2 regions of the Blautia sp. HA8986 genome follow, and region 2 is predicted to be linked to the other one. Evidence: predicted binding sites of a transcription regulator. Region 2 holds the regulator's gene; the other holds the start of a gene.
What was found. The regulator Rex, encoded in region 2, represses fermentation and respiration genes when NADH is low (regulators of the CRP and FNR family bind a similar motif). The targets are predictions, from matches to a motif close to ATTGTTAANTANTTAACAAT.
Positions count from the first base shown of each region.

Region 1: the regulator Rex is predicted to act here: its motif matches at 5,407-5,426, upstream of pckA (phosphoenolpyruvate carboxykinase (ATP)).

Region 1 covers NZ_JBWLUQ010000001.1:1,886,208-1,897,208, reverse strand. Annotated here, with positions in the region: gene AC04Q4_RS08925 (glucose PTS transporter subunit IIA) at 1-282, shown strand, start outside; gene AC04Q4_RS08920 (hypothetical protein) at 318-551, shown strand; gene AC04Q4_RS08915 (PRD domain-containing protein) at 523-1,350, shown strand; gene AC04Q4_RS08910 (LysR family transcriptional regulator) at 1,379-2,257, opposite strand; gene AC04Q4_RS08905 (YoaK family protein) at 2,424-3,071, shown strand; gene AC04Q4_RS08900 (DUF4866 family protein) at 3,087-3,842, shown strand; gene AC04Q4_RS08895 (threonine/serine exporter family protein) at 3,938-5,266, opposite strand; gene pckA (phosphoenolpyruvate carboxykinase (ATP)) at 5,588-7,192, shown strand; NiCo riboswitch at 7,411-7,540, shown strand; gene AC04Q4_RS08885 (cation diffusion facilitator family transporter) at 7,742-8,671, shown strand; gene AC04Q4_RS08880 (hypothetical protein) at 8,991-9,182, shown strand; gene AC04Q4_RS08875 (rhodanese-like domain-containing protein) at 9,366-9,698, shown strand; gene yfcE (phosphodiesterase) at 9,786-10,328, shown strand; gene AC04Q4_RS08865 (THUMP domain-containing class I SAM-dependent RNA methyltransferase) at 10,325-11,001, shown strand, end outside.
Region 2 covers NZ_JBWLUQ010000001.1:950,660-961,660, reverse strand. Annotated here, with positions in the region: gene cobD (threonine-phosphate decarboxylase CobD) at 1-87, shown strand, start outside; gene AC04Q4_RS04400 (cobyric acid synthase) at 72-1,598, shown strand; gene AC04Q4_RS04395 (precorrin-8X methylmutase) at 1,595-2,236, shown strand; gene pdxR (MocR-like pyridoxine biosynthesis transcription factor PdxR) at 2,248-3,567, opposite strand; gene AC04Q4_RS04385 (pyridoxamine kinase) at 3,660-4,526, shown strand; gene AC04Q4_RS04380 (inositol monophosphatase family protein) at 4,587-5,378, shown strand; gene abc-f (ribosomal protection-like ABC-F family protein) at 5,382-7,298, opposite strand; gene AC04Q4_RS04370 (redox-sensing transcriptional repressor Rex) at 7,513-8,157, shown strand; gene AC04Q4_RS04365 (NAD(P)H-hydrate dehydratase) at 8,222-9,739, shown strand; gene alr (alanine racemase) at 9,736-10,905, shown strand.

The DNA.
Region 1 (11,001 bases), 940 kb from region 2:
TTCCAGACAGATACAGATCTTCCAATGCTTCTTCATATAGGCATTGACACTGTAAAGCTGGAAGGAAAAGGCTTCGAGATCCTGGTAGAGCAGGGACAGCATGTGAAAAAAGGCGAGCCGCTGATGAAGATCGACATCCCGTATCTCACAGAAAACGCTCCGTCCTTATGTTCTCCGATCCTCTGCACAGAGATCGAGGATAACCAGAGAGTACGCCTTCTTGCAAATGGAGAGATCAAGGCAGGAGAGCCGCTGTTCGCAGTGGAGACTGTGGAAGAATAGGAAATTTTTCAGCAATAATATAGAGGATTGTTTTTGTGAAAAGCGCGCCTAATGCCCGGGCGCGCTTTTCCTGTAGCAAAGAAAACAACTGTCCGTCAGAAGGACTTTACACAAAAGACAGATTCTGTTACGATAAAGAAAATCAACAGCTGCAGACAAAAATGTTGACTGAAAATCCGGGGCAGACAGTGGTGGAATGTGGAAAAGCAGCAGGATATATAAAAATGGTGGGGAAAAAAGATGTACAGAGTGAGCAAGGTATTGAATAATAACGGCATCATTGCCATAAATATGGAAGAAAACCAGGAATATGTGCTTCTGGGGAAGGGGGTTGGATTCGGAAAGAAGGTCAGCCAGCGTTTTGAGGCTCCGGCAGACTGTACCCTTTACAGGCTGGCTCAGGAGACAGAACGTGGCTCAGCAAAAGAACTGGCAAAGAGCGTGGCACCGGAATTTCTGGAGATCGCAGATGAGATATTAAGAGAAGCGGAGAAGACCTTCGGGGATACTATAGATAAAGGGATTATTTTTCCGCTGGCTGATCATATCTCTTTTGCAGTGGGACGTATCCGTAATCATGAGCAGATCAGCAATCCCCTGACTGATGACATCAAGGTGCTTTTTTACAGCGAATTCAAGGTGGCGGAGGTACTGAAGAAGATCCTGAAAGAACAGATGGACATTGAGATCGATGATCATGAGGTGGGATATGTGGCACTTCATATTCACTCTGCACTGGGAGATGAGAAGGTGTCCGTAGCCATGCAGACAGCAAGAGCTGTCCGGGAATGTATCGCCATGATCGAGATGGCTACAGGTAAGAAGATCGATGTGATCTCCCTGTCCTACAACCGTATGATGAACCATATTAAATATATGGTAGCCCGTGTCTCCACAGGGGAGACACTGAAGCTGGATATGAATGATTATATAGAAGAAAAATATCCGGAATCCTACAGGATCGCGGAGGATGTATGTAAGAGCCTGGGCAAAAGCCTGGGTAAAGAGCTGGATCCTATTGAAATTGGTTATCTTGCCATGCATATTGAGAGGACAGTGGAGCAGTAAACATAAATGGCTGAGCAGTCTCAGAGATTTACACAATAAATTCAATGGCTTTTTTGACAGCAGTACTCATGGTAGTACTGCTGTTTGTGACCAGGCAGACTTCTCGCTGGGGAAGTGGCTCCTTAAGCTGAAGGGCAAAAATTTTACCGTCATTGATTACTTCCCGGGCAAGGGGTTCCGGGTAAAAGCCGATTCCCAGATTATGGACGATCATGGGAAGAACCTGGTCTGTAGTTGCTGCCTCGATGTCAGGATGAAAAGAAACACGGTTTTCCATAAAGTAATTCATATACATTTCTCTGGTGCTGGTCCCTTCCGCAAGACCCACAAAGGGCAGGTCCTGAAGCTCATGGATGCTGATGGGGGCAGTGGTCAGATCCTTATATTTGCTTCCGCACACAAGAATCTCCCGGTAACGCAGGAGACTTTTTTTCTGTAAAGGCTTGCGGATGGAAATCGGAGTGGTGATAATTGCGAAATCCACCGCATAATTCTTCAGTGCCTGTACAGCCTGTGGAGTGGAATGGTTGAAGAGGCGCAGGCGAACATGGGGATATTGCTCGCGGAACAGCTCCAGCTTTTCCAGAAGGATCAGACGCAGGGCATTTTCGCTGGCACCGATGGAAACCAGACCATGCTCCAGCTCACCGTTCTGGCGGATCTCCTCCTCACCGATGGAAAGCTGCTCAAAAGCCAGGGCAACGTGTTCATAAAGCTGGCGGCCTTCCGGTGTAAGTGCGATTCCCTTGTTGGAGCGGAGAAAGAGAGTACATTTCAGCTCCTGCTCCAGGTTGTTCATACAGCGGGTGATATTTGGCTGGTTGTTGTGAAGAGCTCTTGCTGCCTTGGTAAAGCTCTTATACTGGGCTACATAATAGAAAATTCGATAGTAGTCGTAAGTGATCATGTGTGTTCTCCGTCTTATAATATGATTTTAATATGTTTACGATATTAATAATACTTTTTACATTTGCTTCTGAGCAAACTATAATACACCCGAGGAAAAAAATCAATGACAGGAGTGATTTAGAGTGGTTTCAGGAGGCAGAAAGCTGCAGAGCGCAGACCGGCAGATGTCAGAAGCTTTTATCACAAGTGTATTTCTGGCAATGTCCGGCGGATTTCAGGATGCCTACACATACTTTACAAGAGATGAGGTGTTTTCCAACGCCCAGACAGGCAACGTGGTTCTGATGAGCCAAAATTTTATGACAGGACAGTGGGGAGAGGGCTTAAGGTACCTGTTCCCTGTTTTAGCCTTTGCCATTGGTGTTGTAGCGGCGGAGCGGATCCAGAGTACCTTTAAATATGCAAAAAAACTTCACTGGAGGCAGATGATCCTGCTGATCGAGATCCTGATCCTTTTTGTTGTGGGATTTATGCCGGGAGAATTGGATATGCTGGCAACCGTACTGGTATCCTTTTCCTGCGCCATGCAGGTACAGACCTTCCGGAAGGTGGGCGGTTATTCCTATGCAAGCACTATGTGCATCGGAAATTTACGAAGCGGCACGGCGGCGTTGTCCGTGTATTGTCGTGAAAAACGTCCGGAACAGCTGAAGCAGGCTCTTTATTATTTCGGAATAATTTTCTTTTTTGCCATTGGAGCCGGTGGCGGAGGAAATCTGTCCATGAGGCTGGGGATCCCGGCAATCTGGGTATCGGATGTTTTGCTTCTGCTCAGCTTTATTCTGATGTTTTCCAGTAAACATAGAGATTAGAAAGGGTGAGGAATTGTGGAAAACAGCACATTATTCCCAAGAGAGGAAAAGGCGGAGCTTTTATTTGAAAAGATCCTGAAGGATCCGGAGGCGTGCAGACGGCTGACGGAGACCTTCTATGAATCCATGGATGCGGATACAGACATAGAATGCGGATATCTTCCTCCGGAAAAATTCGCTTATGCATTGCTGGACGCATATAAAAACCGTGATCTGACAGCTCTCCTTATGGCGATCTGCCAGAACAGTATGTTTGATCTTCTGCGCAATTCTTTTCTGGCACCGTTCAGGTTCAATGCAGATGGACAGGAGAATCCGGTGTTTCTCACAGATGAAAAAGGAAATTTTCTGCGGGAAAAGGGAATCCATGTAAGTGACAGGGATTACGACCGGTTCCGCAGGATATACAGGGAGAAACCTGGTGTAAAGATGTATCTGGCGTATGGCTACCGGAAGCGACATGCCTATGATGAAGCTACCATGGAAGTAGAAGAGTACAAAATGGGCGAACATATCGGTGTGCTGCTGGTGTATGAGCTTCCGGACAGCGTAAAGGAAAAAGAAACGGAGGCACAGGCCTATGCGGCTGTATGGGATATCATGATGGCAATTCAGAAGAAGCTTCCAAGAGCTTTTGTGTATTATGGGCAGGATTCTGTGGAGGATGGTGGAAAACGTTATGACGGACTGGGCGTTTTTCTCCCCATCCATAAATTTGCGGACCGCCTGGAAAAAATGATCGGGATCGCTGATGAGATCGTAATGAAATAGAGTGTACAAAAAAGGACTGCTTTTGTATTGCTCCGGTTATCAGAAGGATAGCTGATGACCGGAAGCTACAGAAAGCAGTCCTTTTTGTATGCTCATCAGGTGCAGTAGCGGAACATTTTGTCTGTAAGAATCCTGGCGAAAATAAGGCCCAGAGGAAGAGCAACGATGATCAGGATCGCAGCTGCAAACCAGGAGGCGGAAACATTCAGGGACATGATCCCCAGATTGTAGATCGCCCGGTAGAGATAAAGCCCGGGAACCATGATCACAATGGATGGTACAGTAATGGAAATCCTGGGATATCCCACTTTTGTTTTGATGAGGGAAGCCAGAAGTCCGGCTGTCAGTGCTCCGAGAAAAGCTGCGGCAGCAGGTGGAAAACCGGCAAGATCAACAAGCTCCAGACGCAAAGTGTTGGACAGTGCACCAATGAAGGCGGCAGCTGCGGCGAGCCGGAAAGGACTGTTGAACATGACTGAAAAGCCGAATACCCCGCAGAAGCTTGCCAGAAGCCGGAACAGGATCCTCTGAGCTGCCGAAAGCTTCAGAGGCAGGAAATCCACAGGCTTCAGATGAAGAAGCAGTGCCATCAGCCAGGCAGAGACAGCAGCCACCATTACAACAATAATGGCGTAGGCCAGTCGTTCCAGTCCGGAACGCATATCCAGCTTGGCAAGGTCGATCCCGCTTGTGATAAACGGAAAGCCCGGAATGATAAACAGCATGGAACAGATGTATCCGGCCTCATGCTGGACGGAAATGTGGAACAGAAGCTCTGCCAGTTTCAGGAAACCTGCATATACAAGACAGGCGGAGGAAACAGAAACTGCAATGCACATAAACAGAGTAAAATGATGCTTGCCAAGCTTGCAGCGGATGGCGTTTCCGATACCTGCGCCTGCAAAAGCCAGGATCATCTCCAGTGGGCCACCGCCCAGAAGAAAAGTAAATGCACCACAGGCCAGTGCAGAAGCCAGTCCCAGGGCTGCAGGGGAATAAAGCCCGTGGATTCGCTCAATCTCATCTAACTGACTGTGCAGTGCTTCACCGCTCATATGGATACCTTCCGCAGGAAAATCACTGACAAAATGTTCCAGCCTGTTCAGCCTGGAAGTATTTACGCCGGTGGTAGTCAGGCTAAGGGCATGGGAAAAACTGCTCTCACCGTCAAAGCAGGTGTAGCTTATAGACATCAATCCGATATCTGCGGAGCAGGTGATGCCAAGTGCTTCTGACAATGTATTCATGGAACTCCGTACCCGCCAGGCACCGGTCCCACAGGAGAGAAGCATCATGCCTGTACGGCCGATCAGGGAAGCTTTTTCGGAAAGAGAAGCTTCGGTGATGGGCTGGCTGTTCCTGGTACTTACGTAGTTGTGCCAAGGGATTTCCATATGATTACGTTTGATCAGAATATCTGACATAGAAATCACTTCTTTCTATATATTAAAATCATATAGTTGCTATTATAAATATATATAATAACTATAATCAGATATATTGTAGCCATTATTCTGAAAAAGTCAAGTATAGATGGAGTAAAATCTGACAGTACCAAAACGTCACTGTTAAAGATTTATCATTTTTTTGCGGAAAATGAATTTTTTTGGTTGCTTTTACGTACAATTTATGTATAATTGTGGATAGGGATGTTGGAATGACCAATTCCTATGGCAGGATGACAAAAACCTGCAGCAGTAGGTGGCTATCATAATTACTATTAAAGAAGAGAGGTAAATGTTAAGATGGCAAAAATCGATTTAACAAAGTATGGTATTACCGGAACAACTGAGATCGTGTACAATCCTTCCTACGAGACATTATTTGAGGAAGAGACCAAACCGGAGCTTGAGGGCTTTGAGAAAGGTCAGGTCAGCGAGCTTGGTGCTGTCAATGTAATGACAGGTATCTACACAGGACGTTCTCCTAAAGATAAATACATCGTTATGGATGAGAACTCCAAGGACACAGTTTGGTGGACATCCGATGAGTACAAGAACGATAACCATCCGGCAACTCAGGAAGCATGGAATGCAGTTAAAGATCTTGCCAAGAAGGAGCTTTCCAACAAGAAACTTTTCGTAGTAGATGCATTCTGCGGAGCTAACAAAGACACACGTATGGCTATCCGTTTCATCGTTGAGGTTGCATGGCAGGCACACTTCGTAACAAACATGTTCATTCAGCCGACAGCTGAGGAGCTTGAGAACTTTGAGCCGGATTTCGTTGTTTACAACGCATCCAAGGCTAAAGTTGAGAACTACAAAGAATTAGGACTTAACTCTGAGACAGCTGTAATGTTCAACATTACAAGCCGTGAGCAGGTTATCGTTAATACATGGTACGGTGGAGAGATGAAGAAAGGTATGTTCTCCATGATGAACTACTATCTGCCGCTTAAGGGCATCGCTTCCATGCACTGCTCTGCAAACACAGACCTTAACGGAGAGAACACAGCAATCTTCTTCGGTCTTTCCGGAACAGGTAAGACAACACTTTCCACAGATCCTAAGCGTCTCCTGATCGGTGATGACGAGCATGGCTGGGATGACAACGGAGTATTCAACTTCGAGGGCGGATGCTACGCTAAGGTTATCAACCTTGACAAAGAGTCTGAGCCGGACATCTACAATGCGATCAAGAGAAACGCTCTTCTTGAGAACGTAACACTTGATGCTGAGGGCAAGATCGACTTCGCTGACAAGAGCGTAACAGAGAACACACGTGTTTCCTACCCGATCAACCACATCGAGAACATTGTTCGCCCTGTATCTTCTGCACCGGCAGCTAAAGAGGTTATCTTCCTGTCCGCAGATGCATTCGGCGTACTTCCTCCAGTATCTATCCTGACACCGGAGCAGACACAGTACTACTTCCTTTCCGGATTCACAGCTAAACTTGCTGGTACAGAGCGTGGAATCACAGAGCCTACTCCTACATTCTCCGCTTGCTTCGGACAGGCATTCCTTGAGCTTCATCCGACAAAATATGCTGAGGAGCTCGTTAAGAGAATGGAGAAGAGCGGTGCGAAAGCATACCTCGTTAATACAGGATGGAATGGAACAGGAAAACGTATCTCCATCAAAGATACTCGTGGTATCATCGATGCTATCCTTGACGGATCTATCCTTAAAGCTTCTACAAAGAGCATTCCGTTCTTCAACTTCGAGGTTCCGACAGAGCTTCCGGGCGTAGATCCTGCAATCCTTGACCCACGTGACACATATGCAGATGCTGCAGAGTGGGAGACAAAGGCCAAAGATCTTGCTGCAAGATTCGTTAAGAACTTTGCTAAATATGAGGGAAATGCAGCTGGTAAAGCACTCGTTGCTGCTGGCCCGCAGGCATAATCAGTCATTCCAACTGAATACAGATCGTAGACTTAACCGGGAGCGGATTTATCCGCTCCCGATTTTTTTGACAAACTATCCATCTGTAAAATAAAAAATCTTTGGCTTGACTAACAAAGGGTACAGGGTGTATCCTTTCTGGGAAGTTGAGCGGGAGACCCGTAAGACTGCAAAAATTCTCTTTGCACTGCATTACATTCGAACAGGATGCGAGATCAACAGTACAAACTGAGCAGGCGATGCCTTTCGGAATCGAAAATATTTATTCGAAGGCATGGGGCCGGGCCGCAGGAAGTGGCAGCGGATATGGAATGTGACTTTGCTTTCAGACATATCTGCGGGACAGTGTATGTTTCGCAGGTATGTCTTTTTTACTGCAAAAATATGGATGGTACAGATGGTAGAAGCTGAGATATCCATATATATAAAAGAAAGAACACCGGCGGAAAATCGCACTGCAGCGAGTAGTGAAGAAACCGTCGGTTTTTTCACGGAAAATGTTGTGCCATAAGAAGAACCTGATCATATATTTAAAAGGAGGTCCTGTTTATGGAACACACAGAAAACAAAACAATTATACATGATACAGAAAAAACAGCTTCATGGGAACAGCAGACAGCAATGAAGGTATCCGGGATCAGTATTCTGGTAAACCTTTTATTATCTGTATTTAAACTGATCGCAGGTATTGTGGCACATTCAGGAGCAATGATCTCTGATGCCATTCATTCTGCATCAGATGTGGGAAGCACCTTCATCGTAATTATCGGTGTCCGCCTTTCTGCAAAGAAATCAGACAAAGAGCATCAGTACGGACATGAAAGAATGGAGTGTGTTTCTTCCATTGTCCTTGCAGGAATGCTGCTTGTAACAGGTCTTGGAATCGGAGTTACCGGTGCCCGTGACATTGTAAAAAGCACATCCGGTGGAACAATTGCCATTCCGGGAACACTTGCACTGATTGCAGCAGTGGTATCCATTGTGGTAAAAGAGTGGATGTTCTGGTATACAAGAGGTGCTGCAAAGAAGCTTAATTCAGGAGCTTTGATGGCAGATGCATGGCATCATCGTTCGGATGCGCTTTCCTCCATAGGAGCGTTTATCGGTATTTTCGGAGCAAGACTGGGATATCCGATCCTGGATCCGATCGCCAGCATTGTGATCTGCTTTATGATCGCAAAGGCATCCATCGATATTTTCAGGGATGCCATTGACAAGATGGTAGATCATTCCTGTGATGCAAAAACCGAGGAATCCATGAAGAGAGAGATCCTCAGGGTACCGGGAGTCAGAAGAGTAGACCTTCTTAAAACCCGCCTTTTCGGATCCAAGATATATGTGGATATCGAGATCGCAGCAGATGGAAATATTTCCCTTCGCGATGCACATGATATTGCGGAAAATGTACATCATACGATCGAGAACAAATTCAAAGATGTAAAGCACTGTATGGTGCATGTGAATCCTATCAACGGATAAAAAAACAAGCTGCCGGAATGAACTTATGAGCGTCACCCGGCGGCTTGTTTTTGTATAGAGAAACACCCGGTAGGGGAGCTACCGGGTGTTTCGAGGGGAGTATAAATAATTAAATAAGGGGTTATGTAAAAAAAATTTTTGAAGGGTAAATTCTTTTTACAAGAATGATTATAATATAAACTGGAAAAAAAAGCAATATGATTTTGGCGAATAATCTCCAAACTTTTTGGGATACTAATTCCTGTAATAAAAAGTGGCAAAAATGTTTGATAAACGTTTAAAAAGCCACAAAATCAACTTCATCAGGAGGTAAATTCAAATGGCAAAAAATTATGAAACAAACAGAAACGAATCAAACTATGCGGGCAAAAATTTCGGGGAAAGTGATTCCAGAAACTGCGGAAAAAACAGTTCTAAGAACAAATCCAAAAACAGCTATGGCAACAGTTACGGAAACAAAACGTCCGATGAATACGAATCTGAGAAAAACAGCGAATCTGACAGATATTGATCTGCCGGAGGGAATTTTGGACAAATAAAGAATAAGGTGAAAATGTACAGATTGCAAATATCCGTCTGACATCTATCCGATTGAAGCAGGGAAAAGCCAGAAGTAAGCTTTTTCCTGCTTTTTCTACAGGGAACCTTCTTCTTGAACATACCATATAATATAGCAAAAAGAGGAGTTTTTTCCATGTTTCAGATCGAAACTATCTCTGCGAAAATGCTGGACTATTATGTGGAGCGAAGTGACGCCATTATTATAGATCTCCGGGACCTGGCTTCCTACAGGAAGGGACATGTCCGGAATGCAATAAACATCCCATACCGTGAGCTGGAAGAATATCTTGAGAAAAAACAGGATCAGAAGTATCGGTTTCCGCGAGATAAAACGCTTGTTTTTTACTGTGACCGGGGAGGGGCCAGCATGCAGGCAGCCAGGAACCTGGCAAGACAAGGCTGCCGTACCAGATCCGTAATTGGCGGTTTTGCGGCATATAGAGGAAGAAATCTTGTGAGTGGATAAAACAACAAATCTTGTATTTTAAATGAAATCATGATAATGTAAAGAACAGAAATAGAAAATCAGCAAAAATCACAAGGAGAAAAGATTATGAAATATATGTTTGCGTCAGATGTACATGGTTCGGCATATTATTGCCGGAAAATGCTGAAAGTATATGACGAAGAGAAGGCGGAGAGACTGGTACTTCTGGGAGATCTGCTTTATCATGGACCGAGAAATGATCTTCCCGTGGAGTATGCACCGAAGGAAGTCATCCGCCTTTTAAATGAGAGAAAAAACCAGATCTATGCAGTACGCGGAAACTGCGAGGCAGAGGTAGACCAGATGGTACTGGAGTTTCCGGTAATGGCAGACTACTGTATCCTGGCTCTTGATGGAAAAACTTTCTATGCAACACACGGCCATGTCTACAATAAAGATCACCTTCCGCCAATGATGGACGGCGACATCCTTATCCATGGCCATACACATGTGCTGAAAGCAGAGAATATGGGAAATTACATCCTTCTGAATCCTGGCTCCGTGTCTATCCCGAAAGAAGGCAATCCACCAACTTATGCGGTATATGAGAACGGAATTTTTACGATCAAAGACTTTGAAGGAAATACAGTACGGGAGATTATTTTATGAATCTGTGGGAATTAACTGCGCCCTGCCATTTCGGAACAGAGGCGGTACTGAAACGAGAGATACTGGATCTTGGATACGACGTGACCAAGGTGGAAGACGGAAGAGTAACTTTTCAGGCTGATGCTCAGGGTGTGGCAGATGCTAATATGTTCCTGCGGACAACGGAGCGTGTACTGCTGAAAGTAGGCGAGGTAAAGGCAGAGACTTTTGATGAGCTTTTTGAGAAAACCAAGGCTCTTCCATGGGAGAATTACATACCGAAGAATGGAAAATTCTGGGTAGCCAAGGCAAACTCCATCAAGAGTAAGCTGTTCAGTCCGTCCGATATCCAGTCCATTATGAAAAAAGCCATCGTAGAACGTCTCAAAGGCATTTACGGAATATCCTGGTTCCCGGAAGACGGTCCGGAATTCCCAATCCGAGTGGCATTTATGAAAGATATCGCACTGATCGGAATCGACACATCAGGTGTTTCTCTTCATAAGAGGGGATACCGTCAGATGACGGTCAAAGCGCCGATCACAGAGACGCTTGCCAGTGCACTTTTGATGCTTACCCCATGGAAAAAAGACCGCATTCTGGTAGACCCGTTTTGCGGAAGTGGCACCTTCCCGATCGAGGCAGCTATGATGGCGGCGGACATAGCACCTGGAATGAACCGTCATTTTCTGGC
Region 2 (11,001 bases):
TATTACAGGATCGCTGTAAAGACGCATGAAGAAAATGTAAAACTGATTGAAGTACTTGAGGGAGGTATATTATGGCAAAAGCAATAATGGTACAGGGAACCATGTCCAATGCTGGAAAGAGTCTGCTGGCTGCAGGGCTTTGTAGAATCTTCAGGCAGGACGGATATAAGGTGGCTCCCTTTAAGTCACAGAATATGGCACTGAATTCCTTTATTACGGAAGATGGCCTGGAGATGGGACGGGCACAGGTTATGCAGGCCGAGGCAGCAGGGATCAAACCATCTGTTCTTATGAATCCCATCCTTCTGAAACCTACCAATGATGTAGGCTCTCAGGTGATCGTAAACGGCGAAGTTCTTGGAACTATGAGTGCCAGAGATTATTTCAAATACAAAAAGAAACTTGTTCCGGATGTAATGAAAGCCTACAATGCTCTTGCAGCTGAAAACGATATCATCGTTATCGAAGGCGCAGGAAGTCCGGCTGAGATCAATCTCAAAGATGAGGACATTGTAAATATGGGAATGGCGAAGATGGCCAAGGCACCGGTACTTCTTGTAGGAGATATTGACAGAGGCGGGGTTTTTGCACAGCTGATCGGTACGGTGGAGCTTCTGGAAGAAGATGAAAAAGCCATGGTCAAGGGTCTCATCATAAACAAATTCCGCGGAGATAAGACCATCCTTGATCCTGGCGTTGAGATGCTGGAAGAGAGAAGTGGCATTCCTGTTGTGGGTGTTGCTCCGTATCTTGATATCCAGGTAGAAGATGAAGATAGCCTGACAGAGCGTTTTGATCGGAAACAGGAAGCTGGTGTGATCGATATTGCGGTGATCCGTACGCCAAGGATTTCCAACTTTACGGATTTCAATCCGTTTGAGAGTATCCCCGGAGTTTCCCTCCGCTATGTAAAACATCCGAGAGATCTTCATTCTCCGGACATGATCATCCTGCCGGGAACAAAGAACACAATGGGCGATCTGATCTGGATGAGGGAAAGCGGTATGGAGGCAGCTGTTCTCAAAGAGGCTTCCAGAGGAAAGCTGATTTTCGGTGTCTGCGGCGGCTATCAGATGCTGGGAGAAACTTTGAGCGATCCTCATGGCGTGGAGAATGGCGGTTCCATGAAAGGTATGGGACTTCTTCCTATGGATACTGTATTTGCAGAGAAGAAAACAAGAACAAGGGTACAGGGACATTTCGGAGAACTTTCCGGTGTGTTTGCACATCTTTCAGGCGCAGAAGTGGAAGGCTATGAGATTCATATGGGTGAGAGTATCCTGAAAGCGGAAGCTGGTACAGCTACCAGGATCACAGACAGTGTCAGCGGCGAGAAGAAAGAAGAAGGTGCTTTTGCAGGAAATGTCTGCGGAACCTATATCCACGGAGTTTTTGACAAGGAGGAATCAGCTGAAGCCATTATCCGTGTGATCGGTGAGAAAAAAGGCATTGATGTGGAAAATATGACAGGTGTTGACTTTGCGGCATTTAAGGAACAGCAGTATGATATTCTGGCAGCAGAGCTTCGAAAACATATGGATATGAAAAAAATCTATGAAATCCTGGAGAACGGGATCGCGGAGGACGAAGAGAAATGAAAGTAGAGCTTGAAAATGTAAAACCTATGGAGATCGAAAAAAGAAGCTTTGAGATCATCACAGAGGAGCTTGGGGACACACCTCTGATCCCTGGGACAGAACTGATCGTAAAACGCTGCATTCATACAAGTGCAGATTTTGATTATGCAAAAAATCTCTGCTTTTCCGAAGATGCTGTGGAACGAGCACTGGAAGCCATCCGTAATGGGGCGTGCATTGTAACAGACACGCAGATGGCAAAAGCAGGAATCAATAAACGTGCACTTGCAAGATACGGCGGTGAGGTGTTCTGCTTCATGTCTGATGAAGATGTTGCTGCAATGGCGAAAAAGAACGGAACAACAAGAGCTACAGCCAGCATGGATAAAGCAGCATCCATGAATGAAAAGCTGATCTTTGCCATTGGAAATGCACCAACCGCGCTGGTTCGTCTTTATGAGCTGATCGAAGAGGGGAAGATTTCCCCTGAGCTGATCATCGGCGTGCCGGTGGGATTTGTAAATGTTGTACAGTCCAAGGAGCTGATCATGCATGCAGATGTGCCTTACATTGTTGCAAAAGGACGTAAAGGCGGAAGTAACATTGCAGCGTGCATTGTGAACGCACTACTTTATATGATCGATAACAGAAGAGATTGATAACCATAATCTTAAAGATTGTCTGCCACGCTTTTCAGAAGCTGGCAGGCAGGCAGAAAATCATTCACAGGAATGGAAGAACAGGAGAGAACAAGGGTGATATCATTCTCTGTTTCGTTTAAGATTTCCAGGCGCAGCCCCTGTAAGCGGGCTGCCTTTTTTAATTGTTCGCCGGTGGATGAACAGGGGATGGTAAGAGCCAGGCTGGTGCCTGCTGCCCCTGTTATGATCTGGCAGTTTTTTCCAAAAGTATTCTTCACGGCAGCAGTGAGAGCTTTCAGCTTCTGTGCATAAAGGCGGCGAAGTTTCCTTGTCTGGGAAAGCATGTGGCCGTCCCGGATGAATTGACAGAGAGCAATCTGTTCTGCCTTGGAAGCTGTCTGATTATACCGGGCTGCTTTTTTTTCGTATAATTCCCGGAGAGATGGGGGCAGTACCATAAAGCTGACACGAATGGAAGGAAGCAGCAGTCTGGAAAAAGATCCGATATAGATTACATTCTCTCCGCCTGCAAGTCCGAACAGGGATGGAGTTGGCTTCTGGAGATAAACGAATTCGTTTTCGAAATCATCTTCAATGATAAGGTGTCCGTTGGCCTCTGCGTGGCGGATCAGTTCCAGACGTCGTTTCACAGGCATGATCTCACCCCATTTGGTCATATGTGCAGGGGATACGTAGATCACATCGCAGGTTTTGTCACGGTAATGGACGTCGAATCCGTAATCCTCAAAAACTGTGCTGCCCTGGATAAAGGAGGGGGTAGGGAACGAAACGGTCTTACGTTCACGGAGCAGAGGACAGAGGATCTGGAGGAGACTTTGGAGACCGGCACCAACCACAATATCGTCTGGAGAGCAGATCACGTTCCTACGTTCCCGGATGTAGTCGGAGAGAACTTCACGAAAATCCTTTTCTCCCTGAGGCTCTCCGTAGGAAAGCATACGTTCATCCTGGCGGAGTGCACTTTTGATATAGCGCTGCCAGAGGTCGAATCGGAAACTCTCCCTGTCAACGCCGGAGGAGGCGAAATCGTAGATACAGGGAATGATGTTCCGGGGATGTTTTTCCAGTGCATGCGGATGCTGTTTTCTGGCAATATCGGTGACATAGTAACCGCTCTGGGCTCTTGCGATAATGTAGCCGTCTGCGGCAAGCTGGAGATAGGCATTCTCAATGGTGGTGCGGCTTAGCTTAAGTTCCTGGGCACATTTGCGAAGAGATGGCATCTTGCTGCCCGGGAGAAGACGGTTCTCCATGATCAGTTTTCTGTAGTAGTGATACACTTCCAGATAAAGATGTTCTTTTTTATGTTTTGTGGATATATTTAACATAGGTATGATAATTTCCTTCCAAAAATGATTGCGTAAACCTGATGATATATTCTATAATAATACAGAAAAAAACTCAAGACTGGAGAAGTAAGATGAAGAAAATAGCAGTGATCAATGATCTTTCCGGGCTGGGGAAATGTTCACTTACAGCAGCGATCCCTGTTATCTCGGTGATGGGAGTGCAGGCATGCCCTTTTCCTACCGCTGTTTTAAGTAATCAGACAGGCTACGAAGCTTATTTCTGTGAGGATTTTACAGATCATATGGAACCATATATGGAACAGTGGAAGGAACGTGGATTTGTTCCTGACGGTATTTATACAGGGTTTCTTTCCGATGAGAAACAGGCAGATAAGATTCTGAAATTTATGGATATGTTTGCAGCAGAAGATACGCTGATCCTTACAGATCCTGTAATGGGAGATGACGGAGAGGTATATCCGATCTATACGGAAGCATTGCGAAGACGTTTTTGTGAACTTGTGAAACGTTCCTGTGTGATCACGCCTAATCTGACGGAAGCACTGGTCCTTCTTTATGGAAAAGAGAAAATGAAAACAGTCTGGAAAGAATTTCAGACCATCACCGGACAGGAACGGCTGGAGCGGATCGAAGAAACCGGGCGAAAACTTGCAGAAGAATTTTCACTTTCTGCAGTTGTGATCACAGGTGTGGATCAGCAGGAAGAGGGAGAAACTGTAAAGATGGGAAATCTTGTTCTGGAGAACGGGAAATGTTCCTGGGTTTTCGCGGAGAAAGCCGGAGGCAGCTATTCAGGTACTGGAGATATTTTTGCATCGATACTCAGTGCAGGCCTGGTAAAGGGATACTCTATGGAGGCCTGTGCGGATATGGCAGTGGACTTTATTTCGGCATCTATCAGGGATGCAGTGAAAGAGGGTACTGACCGTAATGACGGAGTATGTTTTGAACTGCATCTTGGCAGGCTGGTCCGATAGAGAATATTGCAGCTGATTTTTTGATCATGGAACAGAGTATTGTTTATGGGAGGAAATATAATGATTTCAGCAGAAGAACAGAAACAGGTGCTCTTTCTTGTAAGACAGACGAAGAATCTGATCTTAAAAGAGATGAAAAATGAGGAAGTTATGGTGAAAGGTGCGGCCAACTATGTGACGAATGTGGATCTGGCTGTACAGAATTTCCTGAAGGAAGAACTGGGAAAAGCTTTTCCGGATATTGCCCTGATCGCAGAGGAGAAGGAGAATACGGGACTTTCCGAAGAGGGAACTTACTGGATCCTGGATCCTATTGACGGAACGGCCAATCTGATCCTGGATTTCCGTATGAGTGCTGTTGCACTTGGACTTTACGAAAAAGGAGAGATCGTTTTCGGAGCTGTGTTTAATCCGTTTACAGATGAGCTGTTTCATGCAGCGAAAGGTGAGGGAGCATATCTTAACGGTAATGCTATTCATGCTTCTTCCACAGAGCATTTCGGGGATGCTGTGATTTCCTACGGTTCCACGCCATATACGAAATCCGAAGCAAAGAATCTGTTTCCGATTTTCTATAATATCTTTATGAAATGCGGGGATTTCCGCCGGACAGGTTCCGCAGAGCTTGATATGTGCTATGTGGCATGCGGAAGAGAGCATGGTTATCTTGAGCGTGACCTGAAACCCTGGGATTATTCTGCAGGAACCATTATTGTCAGAGAAGCAGGAGGCGTGGTCAGGACCTGGAAAGGCGAAGAACCGGTTTATCTGACGAATGGTGATATCCTTGCCTGTGCACCACAGTTTGAGGAGATCCTTCTTAAGGAACTTGCAGGAGAGAAAAAGAGCTGACCATTAGGCCAGCTCTTCCCATTTCTCATAAAGCTCTTCCAGTTCTTCTGCGATGGCTGCTTTTTCGCGGCTGAGCTTCGTACATTCTGCCACGTTGGTACATATATCCGGGAGAACCATGGTATCATCAATTTCTTTATCTCTTGTTTCCAGCTCTTCAATGCGGGCTTCTACTTTTTTCAGTTCAGCTTCCCGTTTTCGTTTCCTTGACTGTTTCTCCTTCATCTGCTGCCAGGAAAGCTTGTTCTCGGAGACTGCTTTTTCTTCCTGCGGAGCTTCCGGGGTATTGATGTCAGGAGCGTAGGCACTGGTCAGCTCTTCTTTTTTCTCAAGATAATAGTCGTAATCACCGATATAATTTACAACAGCCTGATTGGTCAGTTCCATGATCCTGGTTGCTGTCTGATTGATAAAGTAACGGTCGTGGGATACATACAGCACAGTACCGGTATAGCTTACAAGTGCTTCTTCCAGAATCTCCTTGGAGGCAATATCCAGGTGGTTGGTAGGCTCATCCAGGATCAGGAAGTTGGCTTCTGAGAGCATCAGCTTGGCAAGGGAGACACGACCGCGCTCACCACCGGAAAGAGCGGAGATTTCTTTAAATACGTCATCCCCTGTAAAAAGGAAGGCTGCCAGCATGTTGCGGATCTCAGTCTCTGTAAGCGTCGGGTAAGTATCAGAGATCTCCTGGAAGATCGTCTTATCCATATGCAGAACATGATGTTCCTGATCGTAATATCCGATCTGCACCTTGGAACCAAGGGAAAATTTACCGGCATCTGCTTCCAGAAGACCATTTATGATCTTCAGCATGGTAGTTTTGCCTGTTCCGTTGTTTCCGATCAGTGCCACACGTTCTCCTCGTTTGATGTCAAAGGAAATATCGGAAAACAGCGTCTGTCCGGGAAATGCTTTGGAAAGATCCTCTACATGAAGAACATCATTTCCGCTTAAAACACGTGGTTCTAGGGAGATGCGCATCCGATCCTGGATTTCCAGCGGTTTTTCAATGCGCTGTACACGATCCAGCATCTTCTCGCGGCTCTCTGCACGTTTGATGGATTTTTCGCGGTTAAAAGATTTCAGCTTGGCAATAACTGCTTCCTGATGTCTGATATCTCTCTGCTGGTTCAGATATGCCTTATACAGGGCATCGCGAAGCTGTGCTTTCTTAAGCGCATAGGCAGAGTAGTTGCCACTGAAAACTCGGGTCTCACCAGCTTCGATCTCTACGACCTTGGTGACAACTTTATCAAGAAAGTAACGGTCATGAGATACAATAAATACAGCTCCCGGATAGTTAAGAAGATAAGTCTCCAGCCAGGAAATGCTCTCCATATCCAGATGGTTGGTAGGCTCATCCAGAAGCAGGATGTCCGGTTTGGAGAGAAGCATCTTTCCAAGTGCCACACGTGTTTTCTGGCCTCCGGAAAGCTTCTCAATCTGCTTGTCGTAATCTTCCTCTGTGAAACCAAGACCTTTCAGGACACCGGTGAGCTCACTCTTGTAAGCATAGCCGTTTTCCAACTCAAACTGATGAGTAAGGCGGGTGTAAGTTTCCATCAGGTGATTCAGGTCATCGCCTGTAACATTATTCATTTCCTGCTCCAGATTGCGGATGCGACGTTCCATATCAACGATGTGCTGCTTGGTGGTAAGAAGCTCCTCATAAATGGTGTGGTGGCCGTGAATATCCTGATACTGAGCGAGATAGCCGATATTTTTGTCCTTGGATAGAACTACAGTTCCGGAATCTGCGGAAATCTCCTGCATGATGATCCGAAGAAGCGTAGTCTTGCCTGCACCGTTACATCCAATGAGAGCCGCTTTTTCCCGTTCCTCGATATGGAAAGATGCGTTATTTAAGATAACATTTTCGCCAAAAGCCTTGCATATATTTTGACATGATAAAATCATAAAAACTGTCCTCCTGTACAAAAGATCCTGCCTCTGCCTTTAAAAGACAGGGAAAATCCTCCACCTATTATAACGGAAACTGCCGGGATTTCAAAGAAAAAATCAATTTTTTAAAAAAATATGAAGAAATTTGTACATAACTCACAAGTTTGATTGACAGGAAAATGTCAATTCGGTATAATTAACCTAGTGTAGGACAAGGAGGGAAACTATCGTGGAGACAAAACAAATCTCGAAAGCGGTGATTAAGCGTCTGCCACGCTATTACCGCTACTTAGGAGAGCTGATGGAAGACAATGTAGAACGAATTTCTTCCAATGAGTTAAGCAAGAAGATGCATACCACAGCTTCCCAGATCCGTCAGGATCTTAATAATTTCGGCGGTTTTGGTCAGCAGGGTTATGGCTATAATGTACATTATCTTTATACGGAGATTGGTAAGATCCTGGGGTTGGATACCGTTCACCCGATGATCATCCTGGGTGCTGGTAATCTGGGACAGGCACTTGCCAACTATGTAGATTTTGAAAAACGTGGATTTAAGCTGGTAGGGATCTTTGACGTAAATCCGGTGCTTGAGGGCATTGCGGTTCGCGGACTTGAGATCCAGATGCTCAGTGAGCTTCCGTTTTTCCTTAGAGAAAACAACGTAGAGATTGCCATTCTCACCCTTCCTAAGAATAAAGCTAAGGAAATGGCAGATATTCTGGTAGAGAACGGGATCAAGGCAATCTGGAATTTTGCACATCTTGATCTTGAGACACCGGATGATGTTATTGTTGAGAACGTACATCTTTCCGAGAGCCTGATGACACTGTCGTACAATCTGAGCAAATACAGGCAGGAGCATGTGGAATAACAGAAGTGGAGTATGAGGCTGCCGGAAACGGCAGCTTTCTCTATGTGAGAGGGGAGGGGCCAGAATGAAGAAACTTGTTACCTGCGGGGAAATGAAGAACCTGGACAGTGCCACGATCCATAAGATCGGTGTGGCATCGGAAGTTCTGATGGAGCGGGCAGCATTAAAAGTAGTAGAGGAAACAGAGAAATACCTGGAAAAGAATGAAAAGATCCTGGTAGTCTGCGGAAACGGAAATAATGGCGGTGACGGGATCGCCATTGCCAGACTGTTTTATCTAAAGGGAATCCGGGCAGAATTTTATATGGTCGGAAACAAGGAAAAAATGACCAGGGAGACGACACTGCAGTACAAGATTGCAACAGGTTATCATGTGCCGGAAGTGAATAACCCGGACTGGAGCGAATATACTACTATAGTAGATGCCGTGTTCGGTGTGGGCCTTGCGCGTCCGATCGAGGGACATTATGCGAAGATCATCCATGAGATGAACAGTGCGCGGGCAAAGAAGATCGCTGTTGACATCCCGTCAGGAGTGAACGGAGATACTGGCCTGGAAATGGGAATTGCCTTCAGTGCCGATCTTACTGTTACATTTGCCTATGTAAAAAGAGGACTTTGTTTTTACCCGGGAAGACTGTATGCAGGAAAGATCGTCATAGCGGATATCGGGATCTATGAGCAGGAAGCTGTAAAGGCATCTGCACGCTGTCTGGAGAGAAAAGATCTTAAGCTGTTTCCGGAGCGTGATCCCGGCGGGAACAAGGGAACTTTTGGGAAAATCCTTTTTATTGCCGGAAGTGAGGGGATGTGCGGGGCTGCTTATTTAAGCGCCAGTGCAGCACTCCGGGCCGGAGCGGGAATGGTGAAGATCCAGACAGTGGAAGAGAACCGGATACCGCTGCAGATCCTTTTGCCGGAGGCCATGGTATGCACCCGGTTTGACGAGGAATCCAATGAACAGCTTCTTTCCTGGTGTGATGTGATCGTAATCGGACCGGGGCTTGGAACCTCGGGGGCCAGCCGTGAGAGAGAACAGTGGTTTCTTACGGCTGCTGCCCGGGAGAAAAAGCCGCTTGTCCTGGATGCAGATGGACTGAACCTATTGGCCATGCATCCGCAGTGGAGGGAATTCCTGGGAGAAAATGTGATCCTGACACCTCACATTGGAGAAATGAGCCGTCTTTGTGGCAAAAGCATCCGGGAGATCCAGGAAAACATTGCCGGAACAGCTGCAGGTTATGCAGGAGAAGCTGGCTGCGTATGTGTCCAGAAAGATGCATGCACAGTAGTTACAGATGGCAGCGGAGATATTTATCTGAATATTTCAGGCAATTCCGGTATGGCAACTGCTGGAAGCGGAGATGTGCTTTCTGGTATTCTGGCAGGTGTGTTATGTATGTATCTGAAAACGGAGGAACAGCCTCCAATGGTTTTAAAGGCCGCGTTAGGTGTTTATCTTCACGGACTTTGCGGCGATCTTGCAGCCGCTGAAAAGGGAAAGCGCAGTATGCTGGCAGGGGATATCATTGAAGCTCTGCCACAGGCTTTAGCGATAGGTGAAGAGGAGTCAAAATTATGAAAAAATACGAGAGAGTCAAGGCTCTGGTATCTCTGGATGCCATTGCCCATAACTTTGAAGAAATGCACAGGAATGTAAAAGAAGGAACCAGGATTATTGCGGTGATCAAAGCGGATGGCTACGGACATGGAGCAAGAGCTATCGCAAAACTGATCCATGATTATGATTATATCTGGGGATTTGCCACAGCTACAGCAGAGGAAGCACTGGAGCTTCGGCATGCCGGAATTACCAAACCGATCCTGATTCTGGGCATTGTTTTTGAGGAATATTATGAGGAGCTTGCTGCCAATGATATCCGGATCACCATTTCCGATTTGAATACTGCAGTGGAGTATGCCAGGGCAGGAGCGCGCATTGGAAAAGATGTACATATTCATTTGGCTCTGGATACCGGAATGACCAGGATCGGCTACGCGGATATTCCGGAGAATGCCGTCAGGATCGAAGAAATTGCAAAGATTCCGAATCTTGTGATCGAGGGAATGTTTACCCATTTTGCAAGAGCAGATGAGTTTGACCGTTCTCCTGCACTTGTGCAGCTTGACCGCTATTTGCGTTTTGCAGATCTTCTGGAAAAAAGAGGCGTGCATATTCCGGTTCGCCACTGCTCCAACAGCGCCGGCATCATCCGTGTTCCGGAAGCCAACCTTAATGTTGTCCGTGCAGGAATCACCATCTATGGCATTTATCCTTCAGAGGAGGTTGAGCGTGACATTGTGAAGCTGATCCCTGCCATGGAGCTTAAGAGCCACGTATCCTATGTAAAGAATGTGGAGCGCGGAACTGCGGTAAGTTATGGAGGAACCTTTGTTACGGAACGTTTTACCAGAATGGCCACGATTCCGGTAGGTTACGCAGACGGCTATCCAAGACAGCTATCCAATAAGGGCTGGGTTCTGATACATGGAAAAAAAGCTCCGATCCTTGGCCGTGTATGTATGGATCAGTTTATGGTCGATGTCACAGATATTCCGGAGGTAAAGGCAGGCGATGAGGTGACGCTGATGGGAAGAGACGGAGATGAATTTATCAGTGTGGAGACACTGGGAGATATTTCCGGAAGATTTTCCTATGAGTTTGTCTGTGAGATCAGCAAGCGTGTTCCGAGAGTCTATATAAAAGATGGTAAGGAATGCGGCGAAGAAGAAAGCTTCTTTCAGTGATAAAAGAGATCTGTTTTACTGAGAGGTAAAGCGGGGAAAAATTACCACGCATGTATACACAATGAATTTGTGGAAATACTTATCTGTAAAAAGGAC